Limosilactobacillus reuteri: one gene and its partner. The protein of the gene in region 1 binds, or shares a complex with, the protein of each later gene. Links are inferred from orthologs where the notes say so. Each region holds a gene or a part of one and is shown in the gene's direction. Other genes may lie near its edges.

Evidence for each region. Proteins that work in one complex are often made in the same cells at the same time.
Region 2: rplL (region 1) and rpmB share a complex: the UniProt entries of both Escherichia coli proteins name them as parts of the 50S ribosomal subunit. The link is inferred for Limosilactobacillus reuteri from one-to-one orthologs.

The regions. Positions count from the first base shown.
Region 1 is NZ_CP059275.1:1,076,772-1,082,440, forward strand. What follows is about bases 2,670-5,669. They hold rplL (50S ribosomal protein L7/L12), read left to right. Parts: upstream 2,670-3,986; coding sequence 3,987-4,352; downstream 4,353-5,669. Other genes in these bases: HHK02_RS06300 (DUF1700 domain-containing protein), read left to right, coding at 2,670-2,996; HHK02_RS06305 (PadR family transcriptional regulator), read left to right, coding at 2,997-3,329; mscL (large-conductance mechanosensitive channel protein MscL), read left to right, coding at 3,330-3,701; HHK02_RS06315 (hypothetical protein), read left to right, coding at 3,702-3,986; rplJ (50S ribosomal protein L10), read left to right, coding at 4,353-4,853. In the rest of the region: adhE (bifunctional acetaldehyde-CoA/alcohol dehydrogenase), read left to right, coding at 1-1,628; HHK02_RS06295 (DUF4097 family beta strand repeat-containing protein), read left to right, coding at 1,629-2,384; more of HHK02_RS06300, read left to right, coding at 2,385-2,669. UniProt on the Escherichia coli protein: The binding site for several of the GTPase factors involved in protein synthesis (IF-2, EF-Tu, EF-G and RF3). Is thus essential for accurate translation.
Region 2 is NZ_CP059275.1:711,415-717,083, forward strand. What follows is about bases 1,293-4,292. They hold rpmB (50S ribosomal protein L28), read left to right. Parts: upstream 1,293-2,699; coding sequence 2,700-2,885; downstream 2,886-4,292. Other genes in these bases: rsgA (ribosome small subunit-dependent GTPase A), read left to right, coding at 1,293-1,394; rpe (ribulose-phosphate 3-epimerase), read left to right, coding at 1,395-2,048; HHK02_RS04150 (thiamine diphosphokinase), read left to right, coding at 2,049-2,699; HHK02_RS04160 (Asp23/Gls24 family envelope stress response protein), read left to right, coding at 2,886-3,248; HHK02_RS04165 (DAK2 domain-containing protein), read left to right, coding at 3,249-4,292. Also shown: pknB (Stk1 family PASTA domain-containing Ser/Thr kinase), read left to right, coding at 1-503; more of rsgA, read left to right, coding at 504-1,292; more of HHK02_RS04165, read left to right, coding at 4,293-4,958; ATP-dependent DNA helicase RecG, read left to right, coding at 4,959-5,669.

The DNA.
Region 1 (5,669 bases):
AGGTTATCATCGCTGAATATGAAGGGGTTGGTGACAAGTACCCACTTTCAGCTGAAAAGCTTTCACCAGTATTAACAATGTACAAGGCTACTTCACATGAAAATGCCTTTGATATTTGTGCTCAATTATTACACTATGGTGGTGAAGGTCACACTGCTGCTATTCATACCCTTGATGATGATTTAGCAACTAAGTACGGTCTTGAAATGCGTGCTTCACGGATCATTGTTAACTCTCCATCTGGTATCGGTGGTATTGGTAACATTTACAACAACATGACACCATCACTTACTTTAGGTACCGGTTCATACGGTGGTAACTCAATTTCTCACAACGTTACTGATTGGGATCTCTTAAACATCAAAACAATTGCAAAGCGGCGTGAAAACCGTCAATGGGTTAAGATTCCCCCAAAAGTATACTTTCAACGCAACTCACTAAAAGAATTGCAAGATATTCCAAACATTAACCGAGCATTTATCGTTACTGGTCCTGGAATGAGCAAGCGTGGTTACGTTCAACGTGTTATCGATCAATTGCGTCAACGTCAAAACAACACTGCTTTCTTAGTATTTGATGACGTTGAAGAAGATCCATCAACAAACACTGTTGAAAAAGGTGTTGCCATGATGAACGACTTCAAACCTGATACAATTATTGCTCTTGGTGGTGGTTCACCAATGGATGCTGCCAAGGCTATGTGGATGTTCTATGAGCACCCAGAAACTTCATGGTATGGGGTTATGCAAAAGTATCTTGATATTCGGAAGCGTGCTTACCAAATCAAGAAGCCTACTAAGTCTCAACTTATTGGGATTCCTACTACATCAGGTACTGGTTCAGAGGTTACTCCATTTGCGGTTATTACCGATTCAGAAACTCATGTTAAGTACCCACTTGCTGACTACGCCTTAACTCCAAACATTGCGATTGTTGACTCACAATTCGTTGAAACTGTCCCAGCAAAAACTACTGCATGGACTGGACTAGATGTTTTATGTCACGCTACTGAATCATATGTTTCTGTTATGGCAACTGATTACACTCGTGGTTGGTCACTACAAACCATCAAGGGTGTTATGGAAAACCTTCCTAAGTCAGTTCAAGGTGACAAGTTAGCTCGTCGTAAGATGCACGACTTCTCAACAATGGCCGGTATGGCATTTGGTCAAGCCTTCTTAGGAATTAACCACTCTCTTGCCCACAAGATGGGTGGAGCATTCGGTCTTCCTCACGGTTTGCTTATCGCTATTGCAATGCCACAAGTAATTCGCTTTAACGCAAAACGTCCACAAAAGCTTGCTCTCTGGCCTCACTATGAGACTTACCATGCAACTAAGGACTACGCTGACATTGCACGGTTCATTGGTTTGAAAGGCAACACTGATGAAGAATTAGCTGAAGCATATGCTAAGAAAGTTATCGAACTTGCTCACGAATGTGGTGTTAAGCTTAGTCTTAAGGACAATGGCGTTACACGTGAAGAATTTGATAAAGTAGTTGACGATCTTGCTCGCTTAGCTTACGAAGATCAATGTACTACTACTAACCCAGTTGAACCACTTGTTAGCCAACTCAAGGAATTACTTGAACGTTGCTACGATGGTACTGGCGTTGAAGAAAAATAAATGAAAAAAGTATTTAAGGTGGGAGTAATTGTTTTAATCTTAGGAGTAATCCTCCTCGGAATAGGCTTCTTTAATAATGGTAACAAGGCTGTTTATTTTGAGAACAATCGTCCAGCAATTTTTCATTCTCACACTAAAACAATAAGTACTAATAAAGCTTTTGAACGGATTGATATCTCAGCATCGACAGCTAATGTAATAGTTCGTGAAGGCAAAAAATATCAAATTACTTATTCTGGTATAAGCAAGCATTCTCCGGCCGTAACTGTTCATAATAACGTTGCTTCAATTCGCCAAACTGGTGGCTTTCCGCTTGTCTTTAACTTTAATGATTATCAGCCCCACCAAGATTTAATCATTGTGACTATCCCACATGATCAAGCCATAGCTGGTCGTATTCATTTAGAGAGTGGTGATCTAACAGTTTCTCAAGTTAAAATGGACAATATTGATGTTAACAGTGATGCAGGCGAGGTTGAATACCGTCAAGTTACATTACGTGGAGGAAGTACAAAACTCTCGTCAGGTAACTTCACAGGACATGATTTAACAGTTCAAGGACAATATACTGTTAATAATCAATCTGGTGATAATACGGTCACAAACACAACTGTTGATGGCTACTTCCTAAAGACTGATGCAGGTGATAATGAACTTAATGGTGAAGATAAGGGTGAAGAACCCTTACATCAGAATGATGATGCAGAAAATGTGCTCCGCTTGATAACGCAATCTGGTGATAATGAAGTGAATTAAATGAATGAACGTCAAAAATACATTAATGATTTATCAATATATTTAAGACAATTAACTGATGAGGAACGAAATGATGCCTTAGAATTTTATGATGAATATATTGCCGATGCTGGGCTGGAGACCCGAACAGCGATTGAAGAAAGGTTAGGAACGCCACGACAGTTAAGTCATAAGATATTAGCCGATTATTCCATTAAAGCTAATAATGAGTCGATCAAAGAAGGACACCCTGCTTCGCCTCATTCTAGTTGGCGTGTCTTTTGGTGGGTGCTAGTAGCAATTATTACTTCCCCAATAACGTTTGGGCTAGGAATTGCCGTATTGGCACTATTGTTGGCAGCAGGGGGAGTCGCCTTAAGTTTGATTGTTGGAATAGTTGCTTTAATTTTTGGGGTTGCTGCCATAGCGATCGTATCTATTTATATTGGAATTGGTTTAATTGCAACAAACCTGTTTAGCGGACTATTTTATTTTGGCTTAGGATTGACACTGATCGGCTTATTCCTTGTTTGTTTACCTTTAATTTACTGGTTAATCAGAGTTATTGTTCAAGGGATTGCGAACTTTGCTAAGTTCATTTATGCAAAAGTGCAGGCAAGGAGGAAAAAGTAAATGAAGATTCAAATTACAGCTGACTTACTCGATGGGATGGTCTTAGCAATTCTTGAACACAAAGATTACTATGGGTATGCCTTAACTCAGCGAATGCAATCAGCTATTACCATTTCCGAATCAACAATGTATCCCGTTTTACGCCGGTTAAAAAAAGACGGTTATTTAATAACTTATGATCAGCCTTACCAGGGGCGAAATCGCCGTTATTATCAAATTACGGAAGCCGGCAAGGAGCATTTACAACGTATTCGTAAGTTATGGACTGATTATAAAAATAGTTTAGATGGTATTTTTTATGGGTTAGGTGAGGGAGAAGATAAAGATGAATGAATGTTAAAAGAATTCAAAACATTCATTGCTCGTGGTAACGTTATTGACATGGCAGTTGGGATAATTGTTGGTGCAGCTTTTACCTCAATCGTAAAATCATTAGTTAATAACCTTATTAACCCCCTTATTGGTTTATTCATTGGTCGAATTGACCTATCTAATCTTGTTTTGACGGTCGGCGATGCTCAGTTTAAATACGGAAGTTTCCTAAATGCAGTCATTAACTTCCTGATTATCTCCTTTGTTGTTTTCTTAATGGTAAAAGCAATCAATACATTCCGCAAAAAAGAAGATAACAAAAAAGATACTCCTAGCGAAGAAGTTATGTACCTCAAAGAAATTACTGAACTTCTGAAAAAGAATAAAGATTAAATGTTATTTAATGTTATTTTTTGGATCTTGGCAATTTGTTTTGTCATTAATGTCATTTGGATGTGGTTCCAACTTAATAATCAAATTCTACAAAAGACTTTCGCTTGGATCAATATTTGTGCAATTGTTATCGGTTTTTGGGTTTATTATGGTGTATCTCATGATGCAAGCGCAATTAACGGTTGGTTTATTGCTATGAACTGGGTTAACATCGCTATTGCTGCTATTCAATTCTACTTTGGTTACCGCACAAGCAATGATAGTACTACTCATCCTGCAAAGTAGATGGCTTTTGATAAGGATGCTATCATTGCTTCATTAAAGGAAGCATCAATCTCTGACCTTAACGACTTAGTTAAGGCTATCGAAGAAGAATTCGACGTTTCTGCTGCTGCTCCAGTTGCAGTTGCAGGTGCTGCTGGTGGCGACGCTGCTGCTAAGGACAGCTTCACTGTAGAATTAACTGAACCAGGTTCAGCTAAGGTTAAGGTTATTAAGGCTGTTAAGGACATTACTGGTCTTGGTCTTAAGGACGCTAAGGACCTTGTTGATGGTGCTCCATCAGCTATCAAGGAAGACGTTAAGGAAGACGAAGCTAACGACATCAAGGAAAAGCTTGAAGCCGCCGGTGCTACTGTTACCCTTAAGTAGATGAGTGAAGCAGCTATTGCTAAGAAAGCTGAAATCGTTAAGCAAACTACTGATATGCTTAACGCAGCTCAAAGTGCTATCGTTGTAGATTACCGTGGTTTAACTGTTGCGGAAGTTACTGACTTACGTAAGCAACTTCGTGATGCTGGTATCCAAATGTCAGTTATCAAGAACAAGATTCTTGATCGTGCTGTTGAAGGTACTGACTACGAAGATCTTCGTTCTACTTTTGTTGGACCAACTGCTGTTGCCTTCTCTGACGAAGACCCAATTGCTCCAGCTAAGATCTTGAAGAAGTTCGCTGATGACCACGACGCTCTTGAAATCAAGGGTGGTTTCATCGAAAAGAGTGTTAAGACTCTTGACGAAATCAACGAATACGCAAATATGCCAGGTCGCGAAGAACTGTTGTCAATGCTTGCATCTGCATTGCAAGATCCAATGCGGAAGATTGCTCGCGCAGTCAAGGCTATTGCCGACAAGGAAGACAAAGCCGCATAAATGAGAAAGATTAAAGTAATGACGGTATTTGGAACTCGTCCAGAGGGAATCAAAATGGGGCCAGTAGTCAAGGCCTTGGAGCAGGATGATCGCTTTTCATCAGTAGTGGTTTCGACAGGTCAGCATGCTGAGATGCTTCAACAGGTTTTAGCTGTTTTTCAAATAACCCCTGATTATGATTTGAAAATAATGCGTCCTGGACAAACATTAACGGAAATTACAATTGAAACGATGACGAAGCTTGAACCGATTATTCAAAAAGAGCAACCAGATATTGTGCTAGTTCATGGCGATACTAGTTCAGCCTACGCATCAGCTTTGGTTGCCTTTTATAATCGGGTTGCTATTGGTCATGTCGAAGCTGGTTTGCGAACCTGGGATAAATATTCGCCTTATCCAGAAGAGATGAACCGGCAAATGATTGATGATCTTGCTGATTTATATTTTGCTCCCACCCAAACAAGTGCTAACAATCTCAAAATGGGAAATCATCAGCATGGGATTATAGTGACGGGAAATACTGCCATCGATGCTTTGCGGTATACAATTGACCATTCGTATCATCACCAAGTATTAGACGAAATTGATCCCGACAAGAAGGTTATTTTACTTACCATGCATCGGCGAGAAAATTGGGGTAAACCGATGGAAGAAACTTTTAAGGCGATTCAAGAGATTGTGGATCAACGGGATGATATTGACGTTATTTACCCGGTTCATCTGAATCCTAAAGTTCAAGCGGTTGCTAATAAAATTTTTGGAAACGATAATCATTTTCATTTGATTTCCCCATTAGATGTTGTTGATTTTCATAAT
Region 2 (5,669 bases), 370 kb from region 1 along the record:
CGATTGTTAAGCCTGCTGCTAACACAATTATTTTTCGAGTAAGCGCAGGGAAAGAACCAATTAAGATTCCAAACTTTAAGAATCAAGATATTAGTGCTGTGCAACAGTTTGCAAATAAAAATAATTTGCAATTGACAACTCAAGAGAAAAAATCAAAAACAATCGCGACTAACCATGTGATTAATCAGACGCCGCGAGCTGGATCGACATTAAATCATGGTGATACGTTAACGGTTTCCATTGCTAATTCTGGTAATCAAACAAAGACGACGAATATTCAGATTAACATTCCATTCGATGGAAATGGTGGCCAGCGTGAAAACCGTGTACAGGTATATATCAGAGATGCCAACCATAATTTAACAATGGAGTATCAAGATATTACAATTAATCAGGAAACAACAATTAATGTGCCATTTACCCTTAAACAAGGACAAACAGGTGCATACCGTGTTGTTCGCAATGGACGAACGATTATGAGTGCAACAAATATTACTGGATAATTGAAAACAGGAATAATCCAACAATCATTAAGTGGCTTTTATGATGTAATTGCAGATGAAAAGATTTATCGGACAAGGGCGCGTGGAAACTTTCGTCAACGAAAGATCAAGCCAGTAGTTGGCGATCATGTTGAATTCAGTGCTGAAAATCAACAGGAAGGGTATTTATTAAAAATCTTGCCTCGTCGCAATCAGTTGGTGCGGCCGCCTGTTGCTAATGTTGATATGGCAGTTGTCGTAACCTCAGCTAAAGAACCAGCATTTTCCGCTAACCTTTTAGACCGTCAATTGATTGCTTTAGAAGCCCAAGATGTTACTCCTTTAATTTATTTTTCAAAGACTGACTTACTGACAGATGATGAATACCAACAACTTTTACCAACGATCGAGGGCTATCGTAAAATTGGCTACCATGTTTATGCGGCCCGTGAGCCCTTTAACCCTGATCAATTAGTAAGTTTGATGGAAGAATTAAAGGGAAATATTGTAACAATGATGGGGCAGACAGGAGCAGGGAAGTCAACCTTGCTTAATCATTTGGCTCCCCAATTAAAATTAGCGACTGGTGAAATTTCCCAAGCGCTTCAACGGGGACGGCATACAACAAGAAAAGTAAGTTTACTAGATGTTAACGGTGCTCTGATAGCCGATACCCCAGGTTTTTCATCGTACGAAACATTTGATATGACGGTAAATGATTTGCCGCATTTATTCCCTGAAATGGCTAAAAATTCAGCTGATTGTAAGTTTCGGGGTTGCCTTCACATAAAAGAACCACAATGTGCTGTGAAGGAAGCGGTAAACAATGGTATAATCATGAAGAGTCGGTATGATGATTATCTTCAGTTCCATGAATTGATTACTAATCAAAAACCAAATTATAAGAAATGAATGATTAAAGTTGCACCATCAATTTTAAGTGCAGATTATGTAAATTTACAAAAGGACATTGAAAAGGTAGAAAAGGCCGGTGCACCATACTTACACATTGATGTTATGGATGGTACCTTTGTTCCAAGTATTTCTTACGGACCAGGTTTTGTTAAGGCTATTCGTCCAATTACAAACATGGTATTGGATGTGCACTTGATGGTTGAAAGTCCAGAACATATTTTACCAATGTTCATTGATGCTGGCGCTGATATTATTGGTGTTCAAGTAGAAGCTACTCAACACATTCACCGTGCTCTTCAAATTATCAAAAACGGTGGCGTAAAAGCCGAAGTTGTTATTAACCCAGGTACACCAGTAGCGATGATTGAACCAGTATTACACATGGTTGACCAAGTCTTGGTAATGACTGTTAACCCTGGATTTGGTGGTCAAAAGTTCTTACCGGAAACCGTTGACAAGATTGCCCAATTAAACGCAATTAAAGAAGAAAAGGGCTATAATTTCGATATTGAAGTAGACGGTGGAGTTAACGATAAGACAGTTGTCGATTGCTACAAAGCCGGTGCTACAGTAGCAGTTGCAGGTTCATATGTCTTTAACGCTGAAGATCCTGCTGAACGAATCAAGGCTCTTGAAGATGCTACTAAGTAAATGAGAGTAAATATACTAGTTGGCGGTCCGCTTGAAATGGTTCCAACCGAGTTGATTTTGCAACGTAAAGATGAAAAATGGATTGGGGTTGACCGGGGGGCTTTAAGATTATTAAGGTGGGGAATTAAGCCGGTTTTAGCAATTGGTGACTTTGATTCCGTTACTGGGGAGGAATTGCAAGGTTTAGAAGGTAAAATTACTCGTATAAAAACTTATCCTCCTGAAAAAGATTATACTGATACGCAATTGGGCGTGAAATTTGCAATCCAAGAACAGGCTGATGAAATTGAAATTTTTGGTGCAACGGGAGGACGCTTAGACCATTTATTAGCTAACCTCTTTCTTCCGTTGCAGAGTGAATTTAAACCATACTTAACCAAGATTAAGATTATTGACTGTCAAAATGTTGTCTCTTACTACTTGCCAGGGGATTACACTATTTCTCGCCTGCCGCATAAGAAGTACCTGGCCTTTGTCAATCTTACTCCTGTTCGAGGCCTTACGTTAAAAGACGAAAAATATCCACTGCAAAACTGGAGTAGTCAAATTCCATTTTCGTGGACAAGCAATGAATTTACAGCTGGAGAAAATCATTTTTCATTTGAAAGTGGAATTATTTCTGTAATTCAGTGTAGCGACCAATTAAAATAGATGGCTAAAGATTTTATCAACGGTAAACGGACGCAATTTGGTAATAAGCGTTCTCACGCCCTTAACTCAAGTCGGCGTAGCTGGAAGCCTAACTTGCAAAAGGTAACCATTTTAGTTAATGGTAAGCCTAAGAAGGTATACGTTTCAGCACGTACACTGAAGTCAGGTAAAGTGACTCGGGTTTAAATGGCAGTAAAAATCAAAACTAAGTCAGGTACAATTGACATTGATAATGATGTGATTTCATCAGTTGTTGGTGGGGCTGCTACTGATAACTACGGTGTTGTTGGAATGGCAAGCCGAAACCCCCTCCGTGATGGGGTTAACCAAATTCTTCGTCGTGAAAATTTTGCGCGCGGCGTTGTTGTTCGGCAGCAAGATAATGGTGTAGCTGTTGACGTAAATATTATTGTAGGCTATGGCACAAAGATCTCAGAAGTATCAAAAAGTGTCCAAGCAAAGGTAAAGTATAATCTTGAAACAATGCTCGGTATTACGGCAAATTCAGTTAATGTATGTGTCCAAGGTGTGCGGACACTAGAAGATTAATTGGCTGTAACAAAAATTACAAACCTTGAATTCGGTAAAATGGTCCAGGCGGCCGCCGATAAACTTGGTAAGAACGCTGAATTTATTAATTCATTAAATGTTTTTCCAGTTCCAGATGGAGACACCGGGACAAACATGACTTCTTCAATGGCAAGCGGTGCCAAGTACGAACGCAACGAAACCAGTAAGAGGGTTGGCGACCTGAGTGCAGCGTTAGCAAAGGGCCTTTTGATGGGAGCACGCGGAAATTCTGGGGTTATTTTATCGCAGATTTTCCGTGGCTTTGCAAAGGCAACAGAAGGCATGGATGTTTTATCTACTGCTGACTTTGTTAATGCTTATGCTAATGGTGCAAAGACAGCTTATAAGGCTGTGATGAAGCCAACAGAAGGTACCATTTTAACTGTTGTTCGTGAATCAGCTCAAGCAGGCCTCAATAAGATTAAAGAGACTGATGATCTTGTTGAGATTATGCATACTATTTATGAAGCAGGTGAAGAAGCGCTTAAAAAGACGCCGGATTTATTGCCAGTCCTGAAAGAAGTTGGCGTGGTAGATTCTGGTGGGCAAGGACTTGTCTTTGTACTTCAAGCCTTTGATGAAGCCTTGAGTGGCCGCGTAGATAAAAGTGATGACTATAAACCTGACAATGCTGAAATTGATGAGATGGTTCACGCCATGGATCACCAAAGCGTTCAAGGAAAGCTTAATCCTGAAGATATCAAGTATACTTACTGTACTCAAATGTTGGTACGACTTGGTAAGGGTAAACAAGTGACTCAAAAGTTTGACTATGATACTTTCTATAACTACTTAGCTGACTTAGGCGATAGTTTACTTGTTCTAAACGATGATCAAGTTGTGCGGGTCCATGTTCATACCGAGCATCCTGGTAAAGTTTTATCTTGGGGTCAACAATTCGGTGATTTACAGACAATTGAAATTCATAACATGGTTTGGCAACAAGAAGAGATCATGGAAAAAGATGAAGAAGACGCTGACAGTGAGTCGCCAATTGAGAAGGCAAAAGCAGCTGCAGAAGCTAAAAAGGACCTCCAGACAGCTGTTATTGCCGTCGCATCAGGAGAAGGAATAGCGAAATTATTAAGGAGCTTGGGTGTTACCCATATCATTACAGGTGGTCAAACAATGAACCCAAGCACTCAAGATATTCTTGATGCCATTAATAATAGTGGTGCCAAGCAAGCTATTGTTCTGCCAAATAACGGCAACATCTTTATGACTGCTGATCAAGCTGCTGAAGTCGCTGATATTCCAACAAAAATTGTCCACAGTAAGACGATTGCCCAAGCGATGAGTGCGTTGCTTGAGTACAACCCAGAAGCATCTTTGGACGAAAATCAAGCAAATATGGAAGCTAATACAAATACGGTTGCCAGTGGAGCGGTTACTAATGCTGTTCGTGATACAACAATTGATGGTCGTGAAATTAAGAAAGACGACTACATGGGAATTGTTGATGGTAAAATCGTCACTACTGATTTGGAGCTGAAAGAAGCCGCTATTAAGATGGTTAAAGCCATGCTTGACGAGGATAGTGAAATTGTAACGATCTTATATGGAGCTGGTGGTGATCAAAAAACTGCTGAAGAGATTAAAGCAGCAGTTGAAGAAGTAGATGATGAATTAGATATTCAGATTTACGATGGTGGTCAGCCAGTTTATCCGTACCTGATTTCGGTTGAATAGTTGCGGAGTTTAACGGATTCCGTCGCCAATTTAAAAGGAGTTGGTCCTAAGCGGGTAGCAGATCTAGCTACTCTGGGAATAGATACTATTGAAGATTTGTTGACGTATTATCCCACTCGCTATAACGATTTTACGCCTACAGACATTGAAAGCGCCAAGGATAAGCAGAAAATTACTCTTCAAGGAGTAGTGGTGTCAGAACCGCTCTTGGTCCGCTATGGTTATCGGCGCAACCGGCTTACCTTTCGAATGCAGGTAGGTAATGAAGTGGTGATCGCAACTTTTTTTAATCAGCCCTATATTAAAAAGCAAATCGAACTAAATCAGCAAGTAACTGTAATGGGGAAATGGGATGCATCTCGCCGTCAAGTAACAGGAAACAAGCTTCTTAAGGAAAAAGCTGATGATCGAAATGAGTTTGGTGCGGTCTATGCGGTGAATAAGCATATCCGGCAAAATGTCCTCCAAAGTTTTATTCGTCAAGCTTACGAGGAATATGCCAATATCATTCCAACGTATTTGCCAGAAACGATTCGTCAACGATACCGGTTAATGGATCGGCGACAAATGATTAGGGAAATTCACTTTCCACAAACTCAGGCAACTGCAAAAGCCGCCCGCCGAACAGCAGCTTACGAAGAGTTTTTCCTGTTTCAGTTACGACTGCAAGCAATTCGCCGTGCCCACCGTCAAGAAGATGGCGAGCGGATT